Regions from separate parts of the Nocardia sp. 348MFTsu5.1 genome, predicted to be linked through region 1. Evidence: predicted binding sites of a transcription regulator. Region 1 holds the regulator's gene; the other holds the start of a gene.
What was found. Region 1 encodes LexA, which represses DNA repair genes until DNA is damaged. Its sites were predicted from a motif close to CGAACANNTGTTCG; they were not measured.
Positions count from the first base shown of each region.

Region 1 (7,272 bases):
AAGAGCAGAACATCGTCGATCGCGACGTGTGGATCGAAGCCGGTAAGAACGGCTTCCTGGCCGTTGACGCGCCCGAGGAGTTCGGTGGCGGCGGAGTCGACGACTTCCGCTATCAGTGCATCGTCTCCGAGGAATCCGCACGCGGTGGGTTCAGCGGCCTGGGATTCACCCTGCACAACGATGTCATCGCGCCGTACCTGCTGGAGTTGACCAACGACGAGCAGAAGGCGCGCTGGCTCCCGGGATTCACCTCCGGTGAGCTCATCACCGCCATCGCCATGACCGAGCCCGGAACCGGCTCGGACCTGCAAGGGATCAAGACGACCGCCAAGAAGGACGGCGATCACTGGGTGCTCAACGGATCGAAGACCTTCATCACCAACGGCATCAACGCCGACCTGGTGATCGTGGTCGCGCGCACCGATCCCGAGGCCGGCGCCAAGGGTTTCTCCCTGCTGGTCGTCGAGCGCGGCATGCCCGGCTTCGAGCGCGGCCGCAACCTCGACAAGGTCGGCATGAAGGCGCAGGACACCGCCGAACTGAGCTTCGACAACGTCCGCGTACCCGCCGAGAACCTGCTCGGTGAAGAGGGACTCGGCTTCATCTACCTGATGCAGAACCTGCCGCGCGAGCGCCTGTCGATCGCCGTGGTCGCCGCTGCCTCCATGGAGAAGGTCCTGGAGACCACCGTTCAATATTCCAAGGACCGCAAGGCTTTCGGGCGTTCGATCGGCAACTTTCAGAACACCCGCTTCCTGCTGGCCGAGCTGGCCACGTCCACGACGACGACGCGCGTGTTCGTCGACCACTGCATCGGGCTGCTGAACGAGAAGAAGCTGACCGTCCCCGATGCCGCGATGGCCAAGTACTACGCCACCGAGAATCAGGTGCACCTGATCGACCGCTGCCTGCAGCTGCACGGCGGCTACGGCTACATGCGTGAATACTCCGTCGCGAAGGCGTTCCTGGACTCACGCGTGCAGACCATCTACGGCGGCACCACCGAGATCATGAAGGAAGTCATCGGACGCAGCCTCGGGGTCTGATCACTCAAACATCAACGCGCCGAACGGCAGAAGGCGGGTGCACCGGATCTCCGGTGCACCCGCCTTTTTCGCATGTGTGTCTCTAGAGTCGCCGCATCACTGTCACAACTTTGCCCAGGATGACCGCATCGTTGCCGGGGATGGGATCGAATACCGGGTTGTGCGGCATCAGCCACACGGCGTCTTTGGTGCGCTTGAAGGTCTTGACCGTGGCCTCGCCATCGATCATCGCGGCCACGATGTCTCCGTTGTCGGCGACGTTCTGCTGGCGTACGACCACCCAGTCACCGTCGCAGATCGCGGCGTCGATCATCGATTCGCCCACCACCCTGAGCAGGAAGAGCGAACCCTCGCCGACGAGTTCCTTCGGGAGCGGGAAGACGTCTTCGACGGCCTGTTCGGCGAGGATCGGGCCACCGGCCGCGATCCGGCCGAGGACCGGGACAAATGTCGGCGTCGGAAGTGATTCGTCGGGTGCCTGCACCTGACCGGCAGCCGTGGCCGGGTTGAGGTCGGTGTCCTGGATGTTTACCGCGCGGGGACGGTTGTTCTCGCGCTGCAGGAAGCCTTTGCGTTCGAGTGTGCGGAGCTGGTGGGCGACCGACGACGTCGAGGTCAGGCCGACGGCGTCACCGATCTCCCGGATGCTCGGCGGGTAGCCGCGCTCGCGGACCGAGGCGCGGATGACCTCGAGTACGGCTTTCTGGCGGGCGGTCAGTGAGCCTTCTGCCAGCGGTCCGGTGGCGACCACGGTGGTGGCGGCTCCGTCCGACGGCGTCGGGGGCTGGGTTGTATCGGCCATCAGGTCCTCCAGTTCGTGCGGTATCGGGCGGGGTCCATGTGGACAAAGGTAGTGCAAATCATCACAAGTCTCAAACATTTGTTCGATCAGGCGTGGCGCTTGTCGGAACCCCGTGATACAAATCGAACACTCTTTCAATCGAACGAGTGATCGAATGCACCATCGATCCGATGATCCGAGGACTGAACCCATGACTGCAGCCACCACCATCATCCGGCCGGCCACAGCTCGGCCCGTTCACCACGCCGAGAGCGCTACCGTTCCGCGTACCAAGCGGCCCTTGCGGCCCGCGGACACCGCCCGTCCGGCCGATCGCCGGCTGCCTGCTCAGCGCCGCGTGGCCGTCTCCTGCGCCGAATCGCGCAACACCGAACAACGAATGCCGACCGCTCGCGAGAAGGTCTTCGCCCGTCGGCGCGCCTGGGCGGCCGGCGCCGTCGCGGGAATCGGTCTGATGCTGATCGTTGCATTCATGACCTTCTTCGGCGGCGTGATGGAGCAGTCTGCTGATCCGGGGCGCGTCGGCACCCAGGTCGTCCGGGTTCAGTCGGGGGAGTCGTTGGGGGCCATCGCTTCCCGGATCGCACCCGAGATGCCGGCCGAAGCCGTCGTGGCAAAGATCATGGAGCTCAACGCGATGAGCAACTCGGCATTGTCGGTGGGGCAGGCGCTGGTCACGCCGGTCTACGTCAGGTAGATGATGCAGGGGCCCACAGCCCGGGCGGTATCCTCGGAACCACAGCGTCTGGTCACTCCGCCCAGGCCGTCGACCGTCGAGGAATCGTGCATGCATTGCCCGTTTTGCAAGAACGAGGACACCCGCGTAGTCGATTCGCGGGTGGCGGACGAGGGACAGGCAATCCGTCGTCGCCGTGCCTGTTCGGAGTGCGGACGCCGTTTCACCACGGTGGAGACCGCGGTGCTCTCGGTGGTCAAACGGACCGGCGTCACTGAACCTTTCAGCCGCGAGAAGGTCATGCGCGGCGTCCGCCGGGCCTGCCAGGGCCGAGCTGTCGACGATGACAAGTTGCAGCATCTTGCGCAGCAGGTCGAGGAAGCCGTCAGGGCCTCGGGTTCGGCCGAAGTTCCGGCCAACGAGGTCGGTCTTGCGATTCTCGGTCCGCTCCGCGATCTCGACGAGGTCGCGTACCTTCGCTTCGCCTCCGTCTACCGCTCATTCGACTCGGTGGACGACTTCCAGAAAGAAATCGACGATCTCCGGTCCGGCAAGTCCGAATCCTGACTCCCCGCGAATTTTGCGTTGGGGTCAGCGCAGGTCGCGAATTGCCTTGATGGCGCGCTTCTCTGAGATCGGGTACGCGGTTCGCAGCTGTTGAGCGAACAGCCCGACACGCAGCTCCTCGACGATCCAGCCGGCGGCTTCGCTGACCGCATCCTGACGTTCCGACGGCATCATCCGTAGGTGACTGGTCCAGGCCGCCACGACCCGGTCGACGGTGGCCATCGACGCGGCATCCCTCGCTGCCGACGCCGGCAACTGATCGAGTCGCGCCAGCGCGGCATCGAGGTAGCGGGGAATCTCCGTCAGATGCTCGCCACCGGTGGCGGAGATGAATCCGTCGAAAACCAACTCGCCGAGTTGGTCGCGTACATCGTCGGCAGCGTCGGCGACCGTCGTCGCCTCGATCGCGGTCCGCAGCGGGGCCACCCGGGCCAGAACTGCCGCGGCCTGACGCAACTTGGTGGTCGCCCGGCCGGTGACCTGACCCGCGACATGGGTGCGCAGCGCCGCGTAATCGGCTGCCGACCACACAGTGGGCTGTGCCGGAACAAGATCGATGACCGCAGCGCGGACGCAATCGGCGAGCAACGCGGCCGCGGTGGGATACGGGCTCTGGCTCAGCGCCAACCGGTCGGAGGTGCCCAGCGCGGAGGTCGCATTCGGCCTCAACGCTGGTACATCGTTGATCAGTAGACCGATCAACGCGTTGTACATCTGGATACGTTGTTCAGCCTCGGTGGACATCGGGGCAACGGTGAAGCCACCACCCCGGGCCACCAACGCTGGATAGCTCGTGATCTCTTGCCCGGCAACGGTGCTCCGGATGGACCGGGTGAGCGTGCCGAAGGTATCGGCGGTCCAGGTCTTGGCCACCGGGGTGGCCGCCGGGGCCGCTTCCTTCTCGAGGGCGGCGCGCGCCTTGTTGCCGAGGCGTTCCTGGAGTTCGGCCAGAGACTTGGAGCGGCCGAGCTCGTCGCCATTCGCGGCGACGGCGATGAACGTCATCCGCAGGTGGTCTGCGAGCGCGGTCGCCCTCAGGTCGGCGGCCGCGATGGACACACCGGTGATCCGCGTGAGTTCGGCGGCCACACTCGCAGTCAGCGGGCGTGCACGTGGGGTCACCGCGTCGAGCACCTGCGCTGCCAGATCGGGTGCCGGACCGACTTGGCGCCGAAGGGTTTTGGGCAAGGTGCGGATCAGCTCGGTGACCAGTTCGGTCCGCATCCCCGGGACCAGCCAGTCGAAGCCGGAGGGGCGGGCCCGGACCAGCAACGACAACGGGATCAGCACGCTCACACCGTCATCGGGGGTACCGGGTTCGAATCGGTATCGCAGGGCGTATGTGGTGTCGGCCTGGCGCCAGGCGTCCGGGAATCCGGCGGGATCGGTGGCACCGCCGCCGGCCACGACATCGGCCGGATTCAGGTCGAGGAGTGTCGGGTCCTTCTTCCTGGCGGTCTTCCACCAGGTGTCGAAATGTCGACCGGAGACGACCTCGGCGCCGACGAGACGGTCGTAGTGCGCGAACAGTACGTCATCGTCGACCACCACGTCGGTGCGCCGGACCCGGTGGACCGATTCTTCGGCATCGTCGAGGAGTGCCCGGTTGCGATGGAAGAACGGATGTTGGGTGCGCCAGTCGCCCTCGACCAAGGCACTGCGGATGAACAACTCCCGGGCGACCTCGGGGTCGATCGAGCCGTAGTTGACACGGCGTTGCGTGACCAGCGGCACGCCGTAGAGCGTGACCCGTTCGTAGGCCATCGCCGCGGAATGCTTACCCGACCAGTGTGGTTCGCTGTATTGGCGTTTGACGAGGTCGCCGGCCAGTCGCTCGGCCCACTCGGGTTCGATCCGGGCGGTGGTCCGGGCCCACAGCCGTGAGGTTTCCACGATCTCGGCCGCCATCACAAACCGGGGCGGTTTGTTCGACATGTGTGACCCGGGGAAGATCATGAACTTGGTCCCGCGCGCTCCGAGAAACTCTTTGGATTCCCCCTCGCGGACCCCGATCTGGCTCAGCAGCCCCGACAACACCGACTGATGGATGGCTGCTGCCATCCCGGATTCCGGTTCGGGGATCTCGAATGCCGCCGGTACGGTCATGCCGAGATCCCGGACGATCCGGACCAGCTGTGAATGCAGATCACGCCATTCCCGGATCCGGAGTCCGTGCAGGAACTCGCGGCTGCAGCGCTTGCGGAATTGGCTGGAGGACAGCTCTTTTCGCAATTCCTCGAGATATGCCCACAGATTGAGGAGCGTGAGGAACTCAGAGCCGGCGGCAGCGAAGCGGCGATGTGATTCATCGGCGGCCTGCCGGTGGTCCGCCGGGCGTTCCCGGACATCGGGCAGCGACAGCGCTGCGGTCAGGACCAGCATCGGGCCGAGCGCACCCTGCGTGTCGGCCTCGACGAGCATGCGGGCCAACCGCGGATCGACGGGGATCTTCGCCAGCGACCGGCCGATCGGGGTCAACCGCCGCACCGGGTTGTCGGGGGTGGCCGGGGCCAGAGCGCCGAGTTCGTCGAGGAGCTGTTGGCCGTCGCGGATGGCCTTGGGATCCGGTGGCTGCACAAACGGGAAGCGTCCGACGTCACCGAGCCCGAGCGACGTCATGTTGAGGATGACGGCGGCCAGATTGGTGCGCAGGATTTCCGGTTCGGTGTATTCGGGCCGGGCATCGAAATCGTCTTCGCTGTACAGGCGGATGCAGACGCCCGCGGCGACACGGCCACATCGGCCGGCACGCTGACGGGCACTGGCCTGGGAGATCGGCTCGATCGGTAGCCGCTGAACTTTGGTGCGGGTCGAATAGCGCGAGATGCGGGCGGTACCGGCATCGATCACGTAGTGGATGCCCGGAACGGTCAGCGATGTCTCGGCAACGTTGGTGGACAACACGATTCGTCTGCCCTTGTGCGAGGCGAACACCCGGTGCTGATCGGCCGCGGACAGCCGGGCGAACAACGGGATCACCTCGACGCCGCGTGCCTCGAGATGTTTCAGAGATGCGGCGGTGTCGTTGATCTCGCGTTCTGTGGGCAAGAACACGAGGATGTCGCCGGGGCCTTCGGCGAAGAGTTCGTCGACCGCCTCACCGATGGCCTGCAACTGATCGAGGTCGGCTTCGTCCTCGTCCTCGACAACGAGTGGCCGATAACGGATCTCGACGGGGTACGTGCGCCCGGACACCTCGATGACGGGGACCGGGCGGTCCTCGGTGGCGAAGTGATCGGCGAAACGGCCGGGCTCGATCGTGGCCGAGGTGATGATCACCTTGAGGTCGGGACGCCGGGGGAGCAGCTGTTTGAGATATCCGAGGATGAAGTCGATGTTGAGGCTTCGCTCGTGGGCCTCGTCGATGATCAGCGTGTCGTAATCGCGCAGGAGGCGATCCTGCGAGAGTTCCCGCAGCAGGATGCCGTCGGTCATCACCTTGACCAGGGTGTCGCGGGAGGCCTTGTCGGTGAACCGGACCGAGTACCCGACAACACCGCCGAGTTCGGTGCCGGTTTCTTCGGCGATCCGCTCGGCGACCGATCTGGCAGCGAGCCGTCGTGGTTGCGTGTGGCCGATCTTGCCGGCGACACCGCGGCCGAGCTCCAGGCAGATCTTCGGCAGCTGGGTGGTCTTGCCGGAGCCGGTCTCACCGGCGACGACAACCACCTGATGGGCCTCGATCGCCGCGGCGATCTCCGCGCGGGCCGCCGAAACCGGCAGTTCCGGCGGATAGCGCAGGTCCGGGACCAGCGCGCGACGCCGTTCGAGTTCCTCCGGGCCGGGGCCGGCAGAGGTGCGGGATCCCGATCGCGGCGAAGGAGGTTTGCCGGACGATTTACGTCCGCGGCGTCGGCGCTGCCCGGATGTGGGGGGCTGCCCTGATGCGGCGGGTTGGCTGGGCTGATCGGGCGCGGTCGACATATCGTCCCCAATGGTAGTCGCCGGTGCCCTGACATCGTGCCGCCACCTGCCAGGCATGATGTACCCCATGACTGCTTCTTCTTCTGCCGGTCTCTGGCACGGTTTTGCCGACATGGGCGCGGTGAGCGCCTCGGGACCGTTTGTTGTTGCCAAGGGCGAGGGCGCCTATATCTGGGACGCCGCCGGAAACAAGTACATCGATTCCACAGCCGGTCTGTGGTTCACCAACGTCGGACACGGCCGGACCGCGATCGCGG
Region 1 is NZ_KB911514.1:259,903-267,174, forward strand. It holds gene H290_RS0113780 (acyl-CoA dehydrogenase family protein) at 1-1,046, shown strand, start outside; gene lexA (transcriptional repressor LexA) at 1,129-1,848, opposite strand; gene H290_RS31170 (LysM peptidoglycan-binding domain-containing protein) at 2,039-2,545, shown strand; gene nrdR (transcriptional regulator NrdR) at 2,636-3,091, shown strand; gene hrpA (ATP-dependent RNA helicase HrpA) at 3,116-7,015, opposite strand; gene H290_RS0113805 (aspartate aminotransferase family protein) at 7,074-7,272, shown strand, end outside.

Region 2 (7,272 bases), on a different contig from region 1:
GGCCCTGGCCGATCGGGAGGTTGGCGAACGTACCGCCCGACCACTGCGTGCGGGCCGGGACAACCCCACCGCTCTCGCCGGGCAGACCCACATCGGTGCTCTGCCCGAGACCAAAACGCTTGAGCATGTCGGCATATCGGTCCTCGCCGACCTTCTCGGCGAGCATGAGCGTTCCGACGTTGGAGGACTTACCGAAGATGCCGGTGGTCGTGTAGGGCACAACGTCATGCGCCCAGGCATCTTTCACGGTGGCGTCGGACATGGTGATCGACCCCGGGACCTGGTGCACCTCGTCCGGCGTGGTGACGCCGTATTCGATGGCGGCCGCCGCGGTGACGAGCTTGTTGACCGAACCGGGCTCGAACGGAGAGGTGACCGGGAGGTCACCGAGCTGTGCATCCTTTTGTTCGTCAAGGGGTTTGGCCGGATTGAAGGTGCCGTCGTTGGCCATGGCGAGGACCTCACCGGTCTTGACGTCCATGACGACCACCGACGCGTTCGCCGCACCGGACTTCTCCTTGGCGAGCTGAACCTGGTTCTGGACGTACCACTGGATGTCTGAGTCGATGGTCAGTTCCACGGTGGCGCCGTTCACCGCCGGATGCAGGTTGCGAGGACTTCCCGGGATCACCGCGCCGTCCGACCCGCGGTCGTAGGTGCGCGACCCGTCGGCTCCCGAAAGCACTGAATCCAGGGATGATTCCAGCCCGATCAGGCCGTTCCCGTCGAAGTCCACATCGCCGACGATGTTCGCAGCCAACTCACCACCGGGGTACAGCCGGACGTCTTGCCGTTCGGACCCGACCTCGGGGAACTCCTCGATGATCTTGTTCGCCGACTCCGGGCTCACCGCCCGTGCCAGGTACACGAAAGTTTCGTCGCTGCTCAATAGTTCACGCAGTGATGACTCGTCGAATTCGTTGCCGAGTTCGGCACGGATCCCGGCGGCGATCTCGTCGATGCGGGTGTCCAGATCGGGCAGCTCCGGATTCTTCTGATGAGCCTCTTCGATCTCCTTACGCACCTTGACCGGCTGGAACGTCAGTGCGCGAGCGTCGTCGGTGTATGCGATTGCCTTGCCGTTACGGTCTTCGATGGCACCACGTTTCGCGGGCAGCACTTCGGTGACCGCGCGCTGACTCGCCGCTTCTGCCGACAGTGCCGGACCGTCGACGACCTGCAGCATCGTCATTTTCACCGTGACCGCCAGGACCACCAGCAGGATGACAACCGTCACCACCCGGTGACGTCGCAGGAACTGCCGACCGGCCCGGATCATGTCGTCGTTTCCGCGGTGGGGACCACCGGCGGGAAAACCGGTGCGGCCGGTGGCCGTACGAGGGGCGGTGTCCGGATTGTCACCGTCGCGGTAACCGGTAGGTCCCGTTCCCTGACGTCCCCGCGGACGCCGGGACGGACCGACCCGCTCGCGGCCCGTGGCGCGCTGCCGAGTACGGCGGTCGCCGGCAGGTGTCTGCCGCGTCATCGGCAGCACCGGTCGTCAGCAGATCCATTCGCCGCGATGACTATCGCAAATGAGACCTCCATGGTTGTCAATTCTGTACTGCGCTAACGCTCTTCGCCCGAATTTGCGCCCGGCGCGCCGCCATTTGACGGAAGAACATTGGAGTATGCCGGCGGCGTCGTCGCATCGGCCGGCGGTGCGGCCGTGGGTGCTGTGGTCGTCGGTGCGGATTGTGCGGGCGTGGCGGTGCCTGCGTCGGGGGTGACCGGTGTTCCCTGAACGGGAATACCCTGGACCGGAATGCCTTGAGCCCCAGGTGTTGTCGGAGTGGCTGCGGCATCATCGGCAGGCTTGGCGGCCGTCGGTTTCGGCCCGTTGTTCATCGATGGAGCTTTGACACCCTCGGCGGGCTTGATCTCCCCGACAACCGTGGCGCGCCCATCGGCTCCGACCACCAGGCGAGCTTTGTCATTGCCGGGGATCATTCCCAGTTCGCCTGCCTTTTCGGATAATTCAGGCGCGGAGTCCCCCGACTCGTATTCCTTCTTGAGAGCGTCACGACGGTCGGACAACTGTTCGTTGTAGGCACGTTCCACCCCGAGCTGATATGAGTCCTGGGCAGACATGGTGGACAGCCACAGCGTGAGTGCCAGTCCGGCCAGCAACATGCCGACGACGACAACCGCGAACGGGACCCGGCGCATCGCCGCGGCGGGCGCGGTCCGCACGCGCGTCAACAACGTCGGTTTCGCGACCGGAGCGTCCGGCTTGTCGGTCCGTTGCCAGTGGCGCGATGTGGACGAGACAGCCTCGGCACCAAGGCGTTTGCGGCGGCGCTCGAGCGCCTTCTCCGCGGCGGCCGAACGCTGCCTGGTCCCACCCGGGGTACGGCTCCCTTGCGCACCGGAATCGCGGCGTCGCGCAGTGGTGAGCTGGTCGTCGGTAACCGTCATTTCTTCCCCCCCGCTATCCGCTCGATGACCCGGACCCGCACCGATGCGGATCGCGGGTTGTACTCGATTTCCTCATCCGAAGCCTGTTCCGCTCCCCTGGTCACCAGCGCGAAATCCGGTGCGGTTCCGGGCAGGTCGACCGGGAGGCCCGGCGGGGTCCTCGACTTGGTCCGTTCGACGAACTCACGCTTGACGATCCGGTCCTCCAACGACTGGTAGGACATGATCGCCAGGCGACCACCCACGTTCAGCACCGAAAGCGCCGCGGGCAGAGCGGCCTTGAGCGAGGTCAGTTCGCCGTTGACCTCTATTCGCAGGGCCTGGAATGTGCGTTTGGCCGGATGCCCACCGGTACGTCGGGTGGCGGCCGGAATGGTGCGATACAGCAGTTCGACCAATCGGCCACTGGTGGTGAACGGCTCGATCTCACGCTCACGCAGGACCGCGGAGGCGATCTTGCCCGCAAACCGTTCGTCACCGTACTCCGATAGGACACGGGCCAATTCGCCATGACCGTAGGTGTTGAGAACGTCAGCGGCGGTCAGCGGATCGTCGGCATTCATCCGCATGTCCAGTGGCGCATCAACCGCATAGGCGAACCCGCGGTCGGGCTGATCGAGTTGCATCGAGGAGACGCCGAGGTCGTAGAGTGCGGCGTCGAACTTCTTGACACCGGCCTGCTCGAGGGCGTCGTCCACCGCGTCGTACCGCGTGTGGACAAAGGTGATCCTGTCGCCGAACGGAGACAGTCGCTCACGCGCGAGATCCAAAGCGTTGATGTCCCGGTCGATACCGATGATCGCGACTCCGGGAAACCTCTGGGCGATGAGTTCGGTGTGGCCGCCGGCGCCGAGCGTGCCGTCGACATAGATTGCGCCGGATCCGTCGGGACTCTGCCGGGTGATCGCCGGCGTGAGGAGTTCGATCATCCGCTCGGCCATCACCGGGACGTGCCCGAAGGGGCCATCGGCGAGCTCCACTGTGCTACCTCTCGTGCGGTCCGGGTGCGCCAATTGGCCGGCAGGTGTGTGGGTGGATCCTGGTCCCTGCCCGATCTCCGCACCTGGCGCTGGGGAAGTGCGTCAGGGGCGGGTTGTCGAACCTGGCGCTGGGGAAGTGCGTCAGGGCCGGATCGGGCAAAGGCCTCGATTCACCCACGTGGGTCTCCTGGTCCTCGGTCTCAGACCGTGTCCAGGACGTCGAAGCCCACGCTCGAGAAGTTCTCCTCGTGCTCATCCTGGTAATCGCGCCATGTCTGCGCGTCCCAGATCTCCAAGTGGCTGATATTGCCGATAACCACACATTCTTTGGCCAGGCCCGCATAGCGGCGATGATCCGGGGACAGTGTTATGCGCCCCTGACCGTCTGGCCGCTGCTCGTCGGAACCCGAGCTCAATTGACGCCGAAAGGCCCGAGCAGCAGGATCGTCCTTGGGTGAACTCAACACTCGTTGAGCCAACTCGAGGAAGTCATCCCGGATGTGCACTGCAAGGCTGCGGTCCTGACCTTTTGTGATCATCACCCCTCCTGCAAGTGCGTCTCGGAACTTTGCGGGAAGCGTGAGCCGCCCCTTGTCGTCCAACTTGGGTGTGTAGGTGCCGAAGAACATAGCGCTGGCCATGTGCCGTCACCTCCAACCCCATGGTTGATGGGAAAATCCGGTTCTTTCCCAACAACGAGCACCACTGTACCCCACAATCCACCACTTTCCACCCCAAATCACCCCGCCGCGGCCGTGTGCGCCCAGCTTCCGCAGGTAGAGACCATGTAGTCGGTGGGGCGTAGATCCTGGATCGGCGAGTCCACGGGCGTTTTGGACAGGTTTTTGGAGCCTCAGGGGTCACTCCAGCCCCGTTTCGGCGATCGAGCCGAGGCTGTGGGAGAAAGTGGGGATTTGGGTGGAATGTGGGGCGATTGCCCTGAACACCACAAAAAGGCCGTGTATCGCGATGCGATACACGGCCTTCTATGTCAAACGTGCGGTGGAGTTCTACTCCTGCTCGAAGCGGCGGTTGAACCGCTCTTCCATGCGCTCAGAAAACTTGCGGCCTTGCTTGTGTTCGCGGCCCGACGACCCGCCTCGCGACGACCCCGAAGAACCTCCGGGAGTCGGTCCGCTACGCGTACCCCACAACGCCATCAGCCCGGCACCGAACATCACCAGGAAGCCGATGAGGCTGACGATGGGGAATCCGCCGATCTGTACCTCGATGACAACTCCCCCGACAAGGAGGACCAGTCCGACAAGGAACAACACGGCAGCCTGCAGTCGACGGCGCGCAGTGGAGCCGCGATAGCGACGCGACCGTACGTTCGACGCAAACTTGGGGTCTTCGGCGTACAGAGCGTTTTCGATCTGTTCGAGCATGCGCTGCTCGTGCTCTGAGAGTGGCACCCGCCCCTCCTTCAGCACATGGTTTCGGTAGAGCTTCCGGAGGAGACATTCCGGCTGCCCGGACCCACAACGGTGGACCCACCTCTGATGATACGAGGTGTTGGAACTTCCAACCACCATTCCCTGCGACAAGTTGGTGAAATTTGGTCCGATAGCAGTAATTTCAGAGCCTTCAGGCAGCACCGGCAGGCATATTCGACGGTTTCCCTCGCTCGATCCGCAGGATTTCCATCTCGACCACGTGCAAGAACTCGTCGACCTTGGGCCGCAACTGGGCGATCTGTTCATCGGTCACCGACCGAATTCCGGCCTCGGTGTCGGCACGGAGACGAGAGAGCCCGGCAAAGTAGGTGGCCCACCCCGAGAGATCGGGCATCGCCTGCGGCAGCCGCGCCCATGCACTGCGCGATCCACGGCGTCGGGTGGGATGCTCGGAGACGGCAAGGACGGCGCCGGCCGCCCGCAGTGCCGATTGATACAGAGCACTGAACGCCTCGGCCGAATCGGTGACGATATCCGACTCTCGCAGACGCGATTCCGCGCGACCCAACAACTCATGGGAGGCGATGATCTGAGTCGGTTCCGGCAGCCTGGCCACCCGGGTGGCCCGTCCCGTCGAGGCCGCTGCGCCGTTTCGAGAGACACGTGTGGGGGTTCGTGACATCGGCGCCATCTCGGTCCTCCTTCGCCGGATCGTCTGTGTCTGTGCGGGGTCGGCTCGGTGGCCTACGCTTCCCTCGTCGGCCACCGAGCCGCCCTCACGTCGTAAGCGGGTACCGATGCGGCTTGCGCCTTTGCGGAGGTTGAAGCCTCGAACACCCGTTCGACAGATTCAATATACCTAACGACCCCGACAACCCTCAAGCGAAAAAGGCGGAAACTTCTGTGCCCATCCGGATCGCCGACCTCACGGCACACGATGCACAGAGCTGGCTGCCCGACGCGTTGAGCGTCTACGTGACCGCGATGAACTACCCACTGGGCACCGAAGTGCAACGGGCTCCCCTGTGGCACGAACACATTCAGCGACCCGGGTGGCAGGCCGTCGGCGCGTTCGACTCCCTCGGTCCGGCCTCCGGCCGGGAAACCCTGGTGGGGATCGCGTACGGATACAGCGGCGCGAACGACCAGTGGTGGAACCAGCAGGTGCGCAGCGGACTGGTTCGCGCAGGCAGCAGCCGCGAGCGGGTCAGTGCCATCACCGACAGCTACTTCGAGTTGACCGAACTGCACGTGCATCCGTCCGCCCAGGGTCAGCAGATCGGCGAGGCGATCCTGACGCGTCTGCTCGACGGCCGTGACGAACCCCAGGTTCTGCTCTCGACACCCGAGGTGGATGCGGAGAACAACCGGGCCTGGCGTCTATACCGACGACTGGGTTTCGCAGACGTCTTGCGCGGCTTCAGCTTCGCCGGTGACCCCCGGCCCTTTGCGGTGCTCGGCCGGGCCCTCCCACTCAGATAGCCTCCCTCTCAGATAGGTCGTCATGATCGACACACTTGTCATCGGTTCCGGACACAACGGCCTGGTGGCTGCCTGCTACCTGGCGGCGGCGGGTCAGCGGGTGAGGGTGCTCGAACGGGACAGCGTCGCCGGCGGCGCGGTGTCCACGGTCGAGCGGTTCCCGGGCTATCGCGTCGACCGTGGCTCCTCGGCCCACCTGATGATCCGGCACACCCCGATCCTCGAAGAACTATCGCTGGCCGATCACGGCCTGCGCTACATCGACTGCGATCCCTGGGCGTTCTGCCCCGCGACCGACAACGCTCCCCCGATCGTCTTCCACCACGACCTCGAGAAGACGTGCGCGTCGATCGAGGCGGCCTGCGGAGCCGGAGATGCTCACGCCTACCGCGGATTTGTCGAGGTGTGGGCGCGGCGGTCGGCCGCGATGATGTCGGCCTTCACCTCTTCTCCGTCACCTCTGGCTCTCGGCAAGGCGTTCTGGGGGCTTCCCGCACGTGTCCCCGCTAAAGGCGCAACGGCCGGCGCCGCTCTCTCGCAAGAGTTCCTGATGTCGGGAAATGCGCTCCTCGACAGCTGGTTCGAATCCGAACACCTCAAGACGGCGCTGGCTTGGTTCGGTGCGCAGTCCGGTCCACCGATGAACGAGCCCGGAACCGCACCGATGGTCGGCTTCGCCGCGGCGATGCACACCATTCCCCCGGGCCGGGCCGTCGGCGGCAGTGGCGCACTCACCGAGGCCCTGATCCGCAAGCTTCACGACGACGGCGGTGAACTCGCTTTGTCGGCCGCCGCGACAGCCATCGAGAAGGAGGGCGACGGCTGGCTGGTCCGGACCGCCGACGGTGACGTGCATCGCGCCCGATCGGTGATCAGCGCCTGCCACATCCTGACCACGTTGGACCTGTTGCGGGCGGGTGGATTCGATCGCACCACCGCCGATCGGTGGCGGGCACAGATCCGGATCGGTGGCGGTATCGGCATGGCGGTCCGCC
Region 2 is NZ_KB911510.1:465,145-472,416, reverse strand. It holds gene H290_RS0105540 (penicillin-binding protein 2) at 1-1,486, opposite strand, end outside; gene H290_RS27860 (hypothetical protein) at 1,570-2,418, opposite strand; gene rsmH (16S rRNA (cytosine(1402)-N(4))-methyltransferase RsmH) at 2,415-3,398, opposite strand; gene mraZ (division/cell wall cluster transcriptional repressor MraZ) at 3,599-4,027, opposite strand; gene H290_RS0105515 (DUF3040 domain-containing protein) at 4,409-4,813, opposite strand; gene H290_RS27855 (SAV_6107 family HEPN domain-containing protein) at 4,986-5,486, opposite strand; gene H290_RS0105505 (N-acetyltransferase) at 5,699-6,277, shown strand; gene H290_RS0105500 (NAD(P)/FAD-dependent oxidoreductase) at 6,300-7,272, shown strand, end outside.
Region 2: a site for LexA is predicted at 5,626-5,639, ahead of H290_RS27855 (SAV_6107 family HEPN domain-containing protein). Genes of this name have one in related genera too.